One region of the Colwellia sp. BRX8-4 genome, then DNA from elsewhere that is predicted to be linked to it. Evidence: predicted binding sites of a transcription regulator. Region 1 holds the regulator's gene; each other region holds the start of a gene.
What was found. Region 1 encodes sigma-54, which starts transcription at its own class of promoters, with help from an activator protein. Its sites were predicted from a motif close to GTTGGCACGNNNNTNGNNT; they were not measured.
Positions count from the first base shown of each region.

Region 2: H4J56_RS05035 (P-II family nitrogen regulator) is a predicted target of sigma-54. The motif match lies at 1,124-1,142, and genes of this name have one in related genera.
Region 3: H4J56_RS15575 (DUF2726 domain-containing protein) is a predicted target of sigma-54. The motif match lies at 1,998-2,016, and genes of this name have one in related genera.
Region 4: H4J56_RS02635 (CmpA/NrtA family ABC transporter substrate-binding protein) is a predicted target of sigma-54. The motif match lies at 1,476-1,494, and genes of this name have one in related genera.

Region 1 covers NZ_JACGVS010000005.1:42,097-45,313, reverse strand. The annotation lists gene ptsN (PTS IIA-like nitrogen regulatory protein PtsN) at 1-113, opposite strand, end outside; gene hpf (ribosome hibernation promoting factor) at 159-446, opposite strand; gene H4J56_RS06065 (RNA polymerase factor sigma-54) at 470-1,978, opposite strand; gene lptB (LPS export ABC transporter ATP-binding protein) at 2,058-2,789, opposite strand; gene lptA (lipopolysaccharide transport periplasmic protein LptA) at 2,786-3,217, opposite strand, start outside.
Region 2 covers NZ_JACGVS010000004.1:51,055-54,271, forward strand. The annotation lists gene H4J56_RS05030 (HDOD domain-containing protein) at 1-745, shown strand, start outside; gene H4J56_RS05035 (P-II family nitrogen regulator) at 1,177-1,515, shown strand; gene H4J56_RS05040 (ammonium transporter) at 1,526-2,785, shown strand; gene H4J56_RS05045 (Dyp-type peroxidase) at 3,048-3,217, shown strand, end outside.
Region 3 covers NZ_JACGVS010000020.1:49,949-53,165, forward strand. The annotation lists gene mtnN (5'-methylthioadenosine/S-adenosylhomocysteine nucleosidase) at 1-676, opposite strand, end outside; gene H4J56_RS15575 (DUF2726 domain-containing protein) at 1,271-1,945, opposite strand; gene H4J56_RS15580 (dUTP diphosphatase) at 2,234-2,863, opposite strand; gene H4J56_RS15585 (hypothetical protein) at 2,952-3,217, opposite strand, start outside.
Region 4 covers NZ_JACGVS010000002.1:185,891-189,107, forward strand. The annotation lists gene H4J56_RS02635 (CmpA/NrtA family ABC transporter substrate-binding protein) at 1-1,230, opposite strand, end outside; gene H4J56_RS02640 (CmpA/NrtA family ABC transporter substrate-binding protein) at 1,632-2,705, opposite strand; gene H4J56_RS02645 (ANTAR domain-containing response regulator) at 2,747-3,217, opposite strand, start outside.

The sequences.
Region 1 (3,217 bases):
TTATCGAATTTTTTTGCCGCAGTTTCGCTAATTATTTCAAGGAGTTTTTTTTTGCTTGTACCCTTAATCGCACACAGGGTGCAATCAAGGGTAAGGATATCTTGCAACTTCATTATACTACTTAGATTCTTTGGTGAGTGAACAGGCGATAAACAGCATTAATGCTGATTCGTTTTACCTTTGTACTTCAATATTTGCCGGTCAAGCTTAACAACAAGACTATCAATAGAGGCATACATGTCAGCATTTTCAGCTTTTGCATGTAAATCAGAGCCACTAACGTGAACAGTCGCTTCAGCAATTTGATTTGATTTTTCAACGGTGAGAACAACATGAACATTATTGATATGATCAAAATGTCGGTTTAATTTTGCCATCTTAGTCGTGACGTTTTCTCGTAAAGCTTCGGTAATGTCAACATGGTGGCCAGAAAGATTAATTTGCATAAGCTTAATTCCTCATCTTTTCGTTAAAGTAAACTTTTTCGTTGGTTAGAAGGTGGAATAGAAAGTGACTCTCGATATTTTGCTATGGTACGTCGAGCTACATTTATCCCTTGATCGGCTAATAAATCAGCCATTTTACTATCACTAAGTGGTTTTGCTGGGATTTCGGCAGCAACAAATTTTTTGATTAATGCACGAATAGCTGTTGATGAACATTCGCCACCGCTTTCGGTGCCAACATGGCTTGAGAAGAAAAACTTCAGTTCGAAAATTCCACGTGGCGTATGCATATACTTTTGTGTCGTCACTCGTGAAATGGTTGATTCATGCATATCGACAGCTTCGGCAATATCATTTAAAACCATTGGACGCATGGCTTCATTACCATGTTCAAAAAAGCCAATTTGACGTTGTACAATACAGTTTGACACTTTTAATAAGGTATCATTACGGCTTTCTAAGCTTTTAATAAACCATTTAGCTTCTTGTAAATTTGAGCGAATAAATTGTGTGTCCGCTGTCGACTTCATCGAACGTGACATCGAAGCATATTGCTGATTCACCGAAAGTTTTGGCGCAGTATCAGGGTTTAATTCGACCACCCAACGGCCATTTTTCTTTTCAACAGACACATCAGGAATAACATACTGATCGTCACTCTTCATCACACTATCGCCGGGTCTAGGATCAAGTGATTGAATAAGACGCACCACTTCGCGCAGTTGCTCTTCTTTCAGTCGAGTTTTACGCATTAATGTACGATAGTCTCGGCTACCCAGCAGATTAATATGGTCACGCAAAACTAACTTACTTTCTGCTAACCAAGGTGTAGCGGGGTCAAATTGATTAAGTTGAATGATTAAACATTCTGAAATAGAACGAGCAGCGACACCGACAGGATCAAAGAGGTTAATACGTTTTAGTACCACCTCAATTTCATCAAGCTCTACTCCTTCAATGGCAACACTTTCTAAAATGTCTTCACTAGATACCGTTAAGTAACCGGCGTCATCAACAGCATCAATAATTGCTGTCGCTATAGCGCGGTCTGTTTCGGTAAAAGGGCTTAATTCCATTTGCCAGCGCAAATGATCTTGAATGGAGTCTTGAGTCTCGCCTTGGTAAGTATAATCTTCTGAAGCTGGGCCTGAGCTTGAACTTGCTGCACCGGCCGTGTAGTTATCATCCCAAGTGGTATCCATGTTTAATTCTTCAGGGATATCGTTCTTGTCCATGGCTTCAGTGGTGGTGATTTCATCAATGGTAGGCGTAGCGTCTTCGCTACCATCAGAAGCAGGGGCTTCTTTAACATCACCAGTACCGGCAGTGTGAGCTTCTTCAAGGTTGTCAGTACTTTTATCTTCGGGATTATTTGAAGACTCATCCATTTCTAATAATGGATTACTTTCTAAGGCTTCCTGAATTTCTTGTTGAAGCTCTAACGTAGACAGTTGCAGCAATTTGATTGCTTGCTGCAATTGTGGCGTCATGGTTAATTGTTGTCCTATGCGGAGTTGTAGAGTAGGGCGCATTTAGGTCATTAACTTCCTATTATTTTTAATGGGATATTTTCGTTTTTTTCATACGAAGATACTATTCATTTACTGACTACTATAGCGTGAATTGTTCACCAAGGTATACATCTCTTACGTGTTGATTTGCAAGAATTTGATCTGCAGTACCTTCTGCAATAAGTTCACCATGACTAACAATATACGCATGTTCACATACATCGAGAGTTTCACGTACATTGTGATCAGTGATCAACACACCAATGCCACGTTCTTTTAAGTGTAGAATAATTTTTTTAATATCACCTACTGAAATTGGGTCAACACCAGCAAAAGGTTCATCTAATAAAATAAATTTTGGTTCAGCAGCTAATGCGCGAGCAATTTCTACTCGGCGGCGTTCACCACCAGATAAGCTCATGCCTAAATTATCTTTGATATGACCTATGTTGAATTCTTCAACAAGATGTTCTAATTTCTCTTCACGTTCAGCATCTGATAATTCTTTTCGTGTTTGTAAAATAGCCATAATATTGTCGTAAACACTGAGTTTTCGAAAAATAGAGGCTTCTTGTGGTAAATATCCGATGCCTTTTCTCGCACGCTCATGCATAGGCGCTAACGTCAGGTTTTCGTCATTTAAGATAATATCGCCACTATCACTTTCAACTAAACCCACAATCATATAAAAAGAAGTTGTTTTTCCGGCACCATTTGGGCCTAGTAAACCGACTATTTGTCCTGCTGAAACTTGCATACTGACATTTTTAACCACTTTTCTGCCTTTATAGGCTTTGGCAAGGCCTTTTGCCATTAGGGTGCTAGTGCTCATAAATTAATTTTTTCCTGAGTTTTCGCGTCTGTGGTTGTCGCTTTAATTTTTTCTTTCGGCTGAAAAATCGTTTTAGTGCGTTCGTTAGATTTACTTTCAGCATTAACATACTGAGTGGCAATATTGTAAGTAATTCTACTGCCACTAACCTCACTACCTTCTTGCTGTAATAACGCATTTCCTGAAATTATCACTAAATTATTTGCGGGCTCATATCTTATTTCGTCTGCTTGTAAGCTAAGAGGAGTACCATCGGCTAAGGTTTGTTTAAAGGTTGCTGGCTTCCCTTTAGCGATATAGGTTTTTTCTTCACTGCCAGATTGAGTCAGCACTTGTACTAAATCAGCACGTATAACTAATGAACCTTGAGTGATCACCACGTTATCAATATAGCTGAATATTTTATTTTTAAGATCAACGGCTTGTCT
Region 2 (3,217 bases), on a different contig from region 1:
TGATGATATAGCGGATGTCATTTTACTTGATCCCGCCTTGTCAGCGACTATTTTAAAGCTCTCAAATAGCTCTTTTTTTAACTATCCTGGTAAAATAGACACTATTTCTAAAGCGGTTTTAATCTTGGGTATTACCGAAGTTTACAACTTAGTTATTGCTTATTTTACCACTGATGCCTTTAGAAAACTAAAAGCCAGTCCCGAATATTTAGATGACTTTTGGGAGCGTAGTGTTGACTGTGCATTAACGGTTAAATTTTTAGGCACTAAACTAAACGTACCTAATGCGGAACGATTATTTATTTTAGGTTTGCTGCATAATTTAGGCGAATTAGTCATACATCAATTTATGCCTGAAAAAGTAGAACAATGTAAGCATATTAATTCAGATGAATTGCCTTGGACTAAACAACTACAAACACTGGGTTTTTCCTACGCTGACATTACCGCTGAATTATTAAAACAATGGCAACTTCCTTACAGCTTGATTGAACCTATACGTTATCAAGATGAAGAGGAGTTTCAACATAGTACCGACGAAACTAAGTTACTTTATATTGCTAAACGAATAATGACACTGAACCACCAATGCAAAAGTCATTGCCAAGCCGATGTCATTAGTGATGAAAAACTCGATGCGTTATCAGTGCAACAAGAGCTGTTGCGTGATGCCAGCGACTTCTGTGATATGGAACGTTTAAGTATCCTTGCTGTACTTAACCCAAGTGCCTCTATGCTTTATTAACCGCTATATCTTTTGATATAATAACTGTGGGTGAGGGCAGTGATCTATTTAGCAATAGCTTTTCTTTGCTGAGCTAACCTCATCTCATTTTTTATTACACTTACCTTGTCTGCGCAGCTAATACACTCATTAATCATGAGTTGTCACCGAGTAATAAACCTCTTAGATAGCAGAACTGTCTTTGCCATCCTTGCTAATTAACCTTTCCTTGCCTAACACCGCTAATAGTTTTATTTAACAAACGGGACTTCCTTGCATGCTAATTAAATCATGCACCAATTACTGTCATTGATAAAATTTCATGCACCAACGAAGTGCTTTTAAATAGCCTTTTTTTTATTGTTTATCTTAACCTTATGAATATTAAGTATTTTAGTCTTTGGCATAACATTTGTATTGTTATGTACAAATCATAAATAAGGCTAAACATAATGAAAATGGTTAACGCAATAATAAAACCTTTCAAACTGGATGATGTCAGAGAAGCAATTTCTGAAATTGGTGTTGAAGGACTAACCGTCAGTGAAGTAAAAGGTTTTGGACGACAAAAAGGCCATACCGAACTGTATCGTGGTGCTGAGTATCAAGTGGACTTTTTACCGAAAGTGAAACTTGAAATTGCTGTCAATGATGATGTTGTTGAACGCTTAGTCAAAGCAATTACCGAGTCGGCGCACACAGGTAAAATTGGCGATGGTAAAATATTTGTCTATGACTTACAGCAAGCTGTACGTATTCGTACTGGTGAGCAAGATGTTGAAGCTATTTAAGGGGTAAATCATGGAACAAAATATTTTTCAATTACAGTATGCAATGGACACTTTCTATTTCTTGATATGTGGTGCTCTTGTTATGTGGATGGCCGCGGGTTTTTCTATGTTAGAAGCCGGTTTAGTGCGTGCAAAAAATACCACAGAAATTTTGACTAAAAACGTCGCGCTTTATGCTATTGCTTGCATGATGTATTTGGCCTGCGGTTACGAAATTATGTACGGTGGTGGTTTTTTCTTATCTGGCATCGAAACAATCGATGCTGATGCGGTATTAAAAGAATTTTCTGGCCGTGAAGATGGTTTTAATGGCGGAGCTATATATTCCAAAGCGTCTGATTTCTTCTTTCAAGTGGTCTTTGTTGCAACAGCGATGTCGATTGTTTCTGGTGCCGTCGCTGAACGCATGAAATTATGGGCATTCCTTATTTTTACCGTTGTGTTAACTGCCGTTATTTATCCACTTGAAGGTAGCTGGACTTGGGGCGGTAATGCTGTCTTTGGTTTGTACACCCTAGGTGACTTAGGCTTTTCTGATTTTGCTGGCTCGGGTATTGTCCACATGGCAGGTGCATCAGCAGCATTAGCGGGTGTCTTGTTACTTGGCGCACGTAAGGGTAAATATGGAGCGGATGGTCGTATTAATGCCATTCCAGGTGCTAACTTACCTATGGCGACATTAGGCACATTTATTTTATGGATGGGTTGGTTTGGCTTTAACGGTGGTTCAGTTTTAAAGCTTGCCGATATCAACAGTTCACATTCAGTTGCTATGGTCTTTTTAAATACCAATGCAGCGGCCGCTGGTGGCGCTATTGCCGCGTTAATTTTTGCGAAATTATTATTTAAAAAAGCAGATTTAACCATGACATTAAACGGGGCATTAGCGGGATTAGTCGCTATTACTGCTGAGCCTTCAACACCCACGGCATTGCAAGCAACCTTGTTTGGTATGGTCGCTGGTGTCATCGTTGTCTTGTCAGTGGTTGGTTTAGATAAACTGAAAATAGATGATCCAGTAGGTGCTATCTCAGTACATGGTGTCGTTGGTTTGTTTGGTTTACTGCTTGTTCCTCTTACTAACCCTGCTTCAAGCTTTAGTGGACAATTAATCGGTGCGGCAACCATCTTTGTCTGGGTATTTAGTGCAAGTTTTGTGGTCTGGTATGTACTTAAGAAAGTTATGGGTATTCGTGTAACTGAAGAAGAAGAGTATCAAGGTATGGATAAATCAGATTGTGGTATGGAAGCTTACCCTGAGTTTACTTAATACCAACTAGTGTTATCTATATTAACAAGATAAATCATAAAACAGCCTCAGGGCTGTTTTTTTATGTACAAGATAAAGGCTAATACTTTTAGCTGCACAGAAATTATCAGTACTTGCGCCGATACTAATAAAAGTGCGTTGGCATAGCTGTAAAAAGCAACACGGTTTTATCTTATTTTATTATCGTAAATGATTTACTGTGAATTTTAAGAAACTGTGTAAAATTGAAATATTAATATACATTACATTTTTGGGAATTTTGATGGCAAGAGAACAATTCGGTATTTGCGCAGAACCTAGTTTGCACGGTTATTATCTGATGTTTAATGTTTTAGATGATAAAAATGCTCATGTTCGTCACGCACTTTCTCGATTACCTGCCTTATTCGATCATTACGCAGATCGTTTTTCAGAATCTAACTTAGCTGGTGT
Region 3 (3,217 bases), on a different contig from region 1:
TATTTTCAACTAACTGAGATGAATTCACCGAAGCTGTTTCTAAATAAGCTTCAAAGGAGGTAGGAGACTCTTTACCTGCTATATCAGACATAGAACGAATAACCACAAAAGGCACCTTAAATTGATGACAGGTATGAGCAATTGCGGCTCCTTCCATTTCAACCGCGGCCATAGTCGGAAAGTTAGCGCGGGCTTTAGCAATATCATCATCAGCAGTCATAAAGGTATCGCCGGTAGTGATTAAACCCAGTAAGGTCTGGATATTTTCTAATTCAGCAACACCTGCCTGTGCGGCCTTAACAAGTGTCGGGTGAGGAATATAAGCAGCTGGATTACCTGGTAACTGACCAATCTCATAGCCAAAAGCGGTAACATCGACATCGTGATAGCGAACTTCTGAACTAATGACAATATCGCCTACTTTTAGTGATTGTTCAAAACCACCAGCAGAGCCAGTATTAACAATATAGTCAGGCTGGAACTTATCAATTAAAATCGCGGTTGCTAAGGCAGCAGCCACTTTACCAATACCCGATTGTACAATAACGACATCACTGCCGTTGAGTTGCCCTTGATAAAAGGTATAACCTGCATGTTCGGTTGTTACTGCATGAGTTAATTTTGCTTTTAAAATAGCAACTTCTGGCTCCATTGCGCCAATTATTCCTGCTTTCATTTTATTTCCAATTCGTTGATAACATCTAATAAAACAATTATAACGTGAAGATTCCCAGATGTCGTATATTTATGTTCAGGATGGCCTTTCTCAGACATCCTGTCTTTCTAGGCATTAGTGCATCCCTGCACGTCAACGGTATAGCGCGGTGCTGTGACTACATGGATGTAGGAAGTAGAGTAACGCAGGAGCGGTTACCGAGATGGCAAAGAGCGTATATGTTCAGGATGGCCTTTCTCAGACATCCTGTCTTTCTAGGCATTAGTGCATCCCTGCACGTCAACGGTATAATGCGGTGCTGTGATTACATGGATGTAGGAAGTAGAGTAACGCAGGAGCAGTTACCGAGATGGCAAAGAGCGTATATGTTCAGGATGGCCTTTCTTAGACACCCTGTCTTTCTATGTATTAGTTCAATAGGCACAAGATTATACGTCAACGATATATTACGATCACATCGCCACTCTTAGCCTTTATGTAGCCTTTATCGCATTAAAACTGCCAAGCACGTTTATATCTAAGGGAAAACAAAAAAGTCAGCGATTTAAATCGCTGACTTTTTATTTTAATAATGAGTTAATTTTATTGTAGAGTTTAATGAGGTAATGCGGCTACTTGCGGTGCAGGGATACGTTGCGACATAGCATTGCCTGTTGATGAGCCTAATTGCGCACGAGCGGCAATAGGAGACAAAGCGCCAACTTCTTCTCTATTTCTATTGGGTCGAGGTTTTAGCATGGGAGCAGGAATAATTTTTCCTTTAATTTTTGGCTCTGGTGGTCTGTTTCCTAAAAGTCGACTGTAAATACAAGCGCGGATCTCGTCAACGGTATAATTAGTTTTCACTTTAATACGAATATGAGGAATTGAAGATGCTTCTAATGCGCCGCTGACAAACCAGTCTTTTTTGATTTTATAGCCTTTACCTTGGGTATCAACTAAATCAATAACGCCACATAGCTTCATACTCTCACGATCACAAATAGCAAAGTCTAAGTATTTACTTTCGGCATTCGCTGATGCTGTTTGGCTTGCTCTGTTCGACACACCATGACGAATAGTGACAATATCAGCAAGTTTTACTCGATTAATAATACGGTATTTACCACCAAGGGCTTGTTCGAGCAAATTTTGAAAATTCTTCTCTGCTGGCGTAAAAAGACTTTGCTTTTTATCAAATGGAAAAGGAAAACTATTGTCGTTTAAGCGGCTAGCTAACAAAGCGACAATAACAATTAGGCTGATCATGGCAAAGAGAATTAATTCCATACACTGCTCCGGCGGTTCAAATTCTTGACGGTCTTCTTAATAACTGTTGAATAAGCAGAATTTGTGCCACAGATCATAATTTTGCTAGATTCTTTTAATAACCCTTGGCTAGGTGGAATTTATGCGACAGATCTTAATATAAAAGAGTTGTTTTAATGACCGTTCGAAAAGTAGAATTTATTCTGTATATTTTAAGCTAAAAGACTGTTTGAGCATGGGAAAAGGGTGGGGGATAAAAGACTCTAGTTATTATTTATCTAGAGTCTTTATTAGGTTTTGAGCGAATAATTATGCTGGGTATTTTGTCTCAAGTGCTGCATAAAGTTGTTGCTGAAAATCACTTGCACTGGCATCTAAGGTATTAACTAAATTAGCTAATACTTCATTGTCTTCTTCGCCATGCCAAACTTTGATATATGTCCCTTCTTTATAACCGTGGTCTTGACGGAAAAAATTCAAGGTGTTTTTGCCAACATATTGACGAAATAATTCATCTAGGTCCATATTCATCAAACGCATACAATCAGCTAAGGCAATCGCATCAAAACTTTTGTTAGTAACGGCGGCTGACGCTAGGTTTTCAAGGGCAATTTTAAAATCTTTTTCGCCTGAGCTTTCAGTGAGTTCTGTTGCTAAGGTGTCAGTAATACTTGTAACGGTTTCGCCTGTCATTAAACGTAAGCTTAATCCAAAATGAAAAATATCAACCAACTCCAGTTGCACTTGCGCAATATCTATTTCTTGATGTTTCCACCATTTCCATCCGTGATGGTCTAACATTTCAGCACACTCAACCCAAATGGCGCGATACCACTCATAACCATTTTCTTGCCAGGTATCACTAACACGAGTATTCATCGCGTCTTGCATGGTTAGCATTTGTTTTATTTGATTTTGTGCTGCTGAATTTGCGCTCATTTTTTTCTCTATTATTTGTAAATATCTATGGGGACTATTTTGCCGTAGAGAAAAGAAAGAAACAAGCAAACAAACGATGGTAATTTAATTAAAAAACTACCGCTAACTCAATACCGCTAAAGGCATAGTTTTTTGCTTGCCAGTTATAACCACTTATTTCACGAAAACGAACAAATGCTGTAACTTTTATTTGCTCAATCATCATCGAACTACCAATCCCTATATAGCCATCTGAATCGTTGTCATTGTAATGATGGTCAAAGTTATCATTTTCGAAATCTGTACTATAGCCCTTATTTCTATGTGAATAGTCATCGTCACTTCGATCATTAAAGGCAAGCTCAAGCAGATCAA
Region 4 (3,217 bases), on a different contig from region 1:
TTCACCGACTAAGTCTGAAAAGTCGCTTTTAGACAATAACTTGTCATCAACTAATGATTGCGCTGCAGCCATGTAAATATCAGGACGATAAACTTGTGCGGCAATATCTTTGTACCAACTATCAGGTTTGTCATCGCTAATTTGTCCCCAACGACGCATTTGTGTTAAATACCAAATAGCATCAGAGTAGTAAGGATAAGTGGCGTTGTAGCGAAAGAATACGTTGAAGTCAGGTACTGAACGCACATCGCCTTTTTCGTACTCGAAAGTCCCTGTCATGCTGTTTGCGATAACGTCGTAATCAGCACCAACATAGTTCGATTGAGATAAAATTTTCACTGCTTCTGGACGGTTAGCATTATTGTTTTCGTCTAACCATTTAGCGGCACGAATCAATGCGCGTGTTAAACGAATGGTGGTATTTGGGTATTTTTCAGCAAAGGCTTTAGTAATACCAAATACTTTTTCCGGGTTGTTCTTCCAAATTTCATAATCGGTAACGACCGGCACACCAATGCCTTTAAATACGGCTTGTTGGTTCCAAGGTTCACCTACACAATAACCATAAATAGTGCCGGCTTCCATTGTGGCTGGCATTTGTGGAGGAGGCGTTACTGACAACAGCACTTGTGCGTCAATCTTTCCTGATGTATCACCTTTATGAGGAGCGTAAAATCCAGGATGAATATCACCAGCCGCTAACCAATAGCGTAACTCGTAGTTATGTGTCGACACTGGAAACACCATACCCATGTTGAAAGGTTTGCCTTCATCAAGATACTTTTCTACAACAGGCTTTAAGGCATCAGCTTTAATAGGATGAACAGGTCTTCCATCGGCTTGCTTAGGAATATTGACCTTCATTTGCTTCCAAATTTCATTAGAAACAGTAATCGCATTGCCATTTAAGTCCATTGAAAAAGGCGTGATGATTTCAGCTTTAGTCCCGTAACCAATCGTTGCTGCAATGGGTTGGCCAGCAAGCATGTGAGCACCGTCTAATCGACCATCTATAACGCCATCAAGTAATACTTTCCAGTTAGCTTGAGATTCAATCGTGACGTATAAGCCTTCATCTTCAAAAAATCCTTTCTCATAAGCAATAGCGATAGGGGCCATATCGGTTAATTTAATAAAACCAAATTTAAGTTCTTCTTTTTCTGGGTAGCCTAGCTCTGCTGCTTGCAAAGACGAAGTCAGTAGGGAGCCAGAAATACATAGTCCTGCAATAACAGTACGGCATAATTTTTTACATTCATTTTTTAAAGTCGTTTTCAAAATACCTTTCTCCAAATAAAAAAAGCCCACAGTACTTCGGATACAATCCGAGTACTGTGGGCTTCAATGCCAAACTAATAATGACTACGTCGTTGCAGTGCGATTAGTTTTAACGAAATAAGTTTTGAGTCAATTTTCACTTTATCGTTAAAACAACCGCTGTTGATTGAATTAACATGAAAACGCTATTAACTATAAAGCACAATTAGTGCCACCTATTAATTGTATTTAAAATCAGTAACTTACTTTGCTTTATGTTTTTTGATTAAATACTTTGCTCCAACAGTGAGAAGTATTTGCACTATTTTGGTGTCTATAGGCCTGTAGGCAGATACTTCATTTTAATAAAGGCTCTACTTATTCTTATATATTACAGCTTGATAAATATCTTCCCTGTAGATCGAAGTAATGTCTAGATCCGTTATTTGTTGTCTGTTTATGTGTCCACACGCTTGCATTAATTTGGCAATGTTTTCACCGTAATGATGTGCTGGCCTATTGAATGTGGGATCACCTAATGTCGAAAATTGTTGATAGCTTTCTACTTTACGAGGTGATGTATTGTTAAGGGTTAGGCAACTCCCCATTAATGAAGGCGCAATTACGTCGATATGTGTGTCTAAATACTTTGCACGACTCAAGAACCTCGCTGCTTCAAAGCGATTGGGAATATTTTCAAGCCATTGGCATGCTTCATATAAAGCAGATACTAAAGCAAATGTTGTTTCTGGGTGCTTAACTTGCCAATCAGACATTAATCCAAGCACCTTCTCAGGTGAATCTTCCCATAAGTCAGAAGAAGTAACACCTGTGATGCCAACACCTTCTCTAACCGCTTTAGCATTCCAAGGACTACCGACACAAAAGCCATCAAGATCCCCTGAATGCATAGATGGCACCATGTTTGAAGGAGGTACAATTAATAAATTAATGTCTGATGGATCGATATCACTATTCTTTAGCCATTCAACAAGTTGATAATGATGACAGCTATAAGGAAAAACGACAGCGAAGGTTAATTTATTACCTTCTTTTTTTCGTTGCTCTATTTCATGTCTCAATATATTGGCCGAAAATGGCATACTGATCTCATTGGTATTGTGTTGTAATAATATTTTTTGGTAGAGTTTAGTCGATAACGTGATGCCATTACCGTTACGACTCAATATCATTGGGGCAATCACGGTTGACTTTTGTCCGTGTAAACCTAAGTTACAGGCAATGGGCATAGGGGCTAACATTTGGGCGGCGTCAATAACTCCGCTATGCAATTTATCTCTTAATGTGGCCCAAGAATTTTGTTTTGTTAGGTTTACGTTAAGCCCCCATTTTTCGAAAAATCCCATTTCATGAGCAATGACTAAGGGGGCACTATCTGTTAATGGCATAAAGCCAAGGGTTATATTTTTTTTTTCAATATTAAACATAATTGATATTCTCTACAATTCTTTAAAACGTCTTTAAATATCTAAAAAATGCTAGCAACAGAAAGGATGTTTTTGGCAACATCATCCATTTTCTGGCTGTTATCCATCGCTATTTTTCGAATGAAGTGATACGCATCTATTTCAGACAGTTGTTTTGTTTCCATTAACCAACGTTTAGCTTTATCGATACTTTTCTGGCTAGACAATTTTTGTTTAGTGTCAGCAAGTTCTTGTTTTAGTCCTTGAAAAAGCTCAAATCTCGCAATAGCCACATCAATAATTGACTTCACTCTTGTTTGGTTAACTTCCCCTACCACATAAGCACTAACCCCTGATTTGACCATCTGATTAATGGTAGTATTGGCACATTGTTGTTCTGAAAAAACTACGATAGGTTTTGGGGCGAATTGAGAAATTTTATTGAGGTTTTCAAGCATATCTCTGTTTGGAGATTCTATATCAATAATGATAACGTCTGGGTTTAGCTGTTTAACATCTCTTAATAAAGGTAC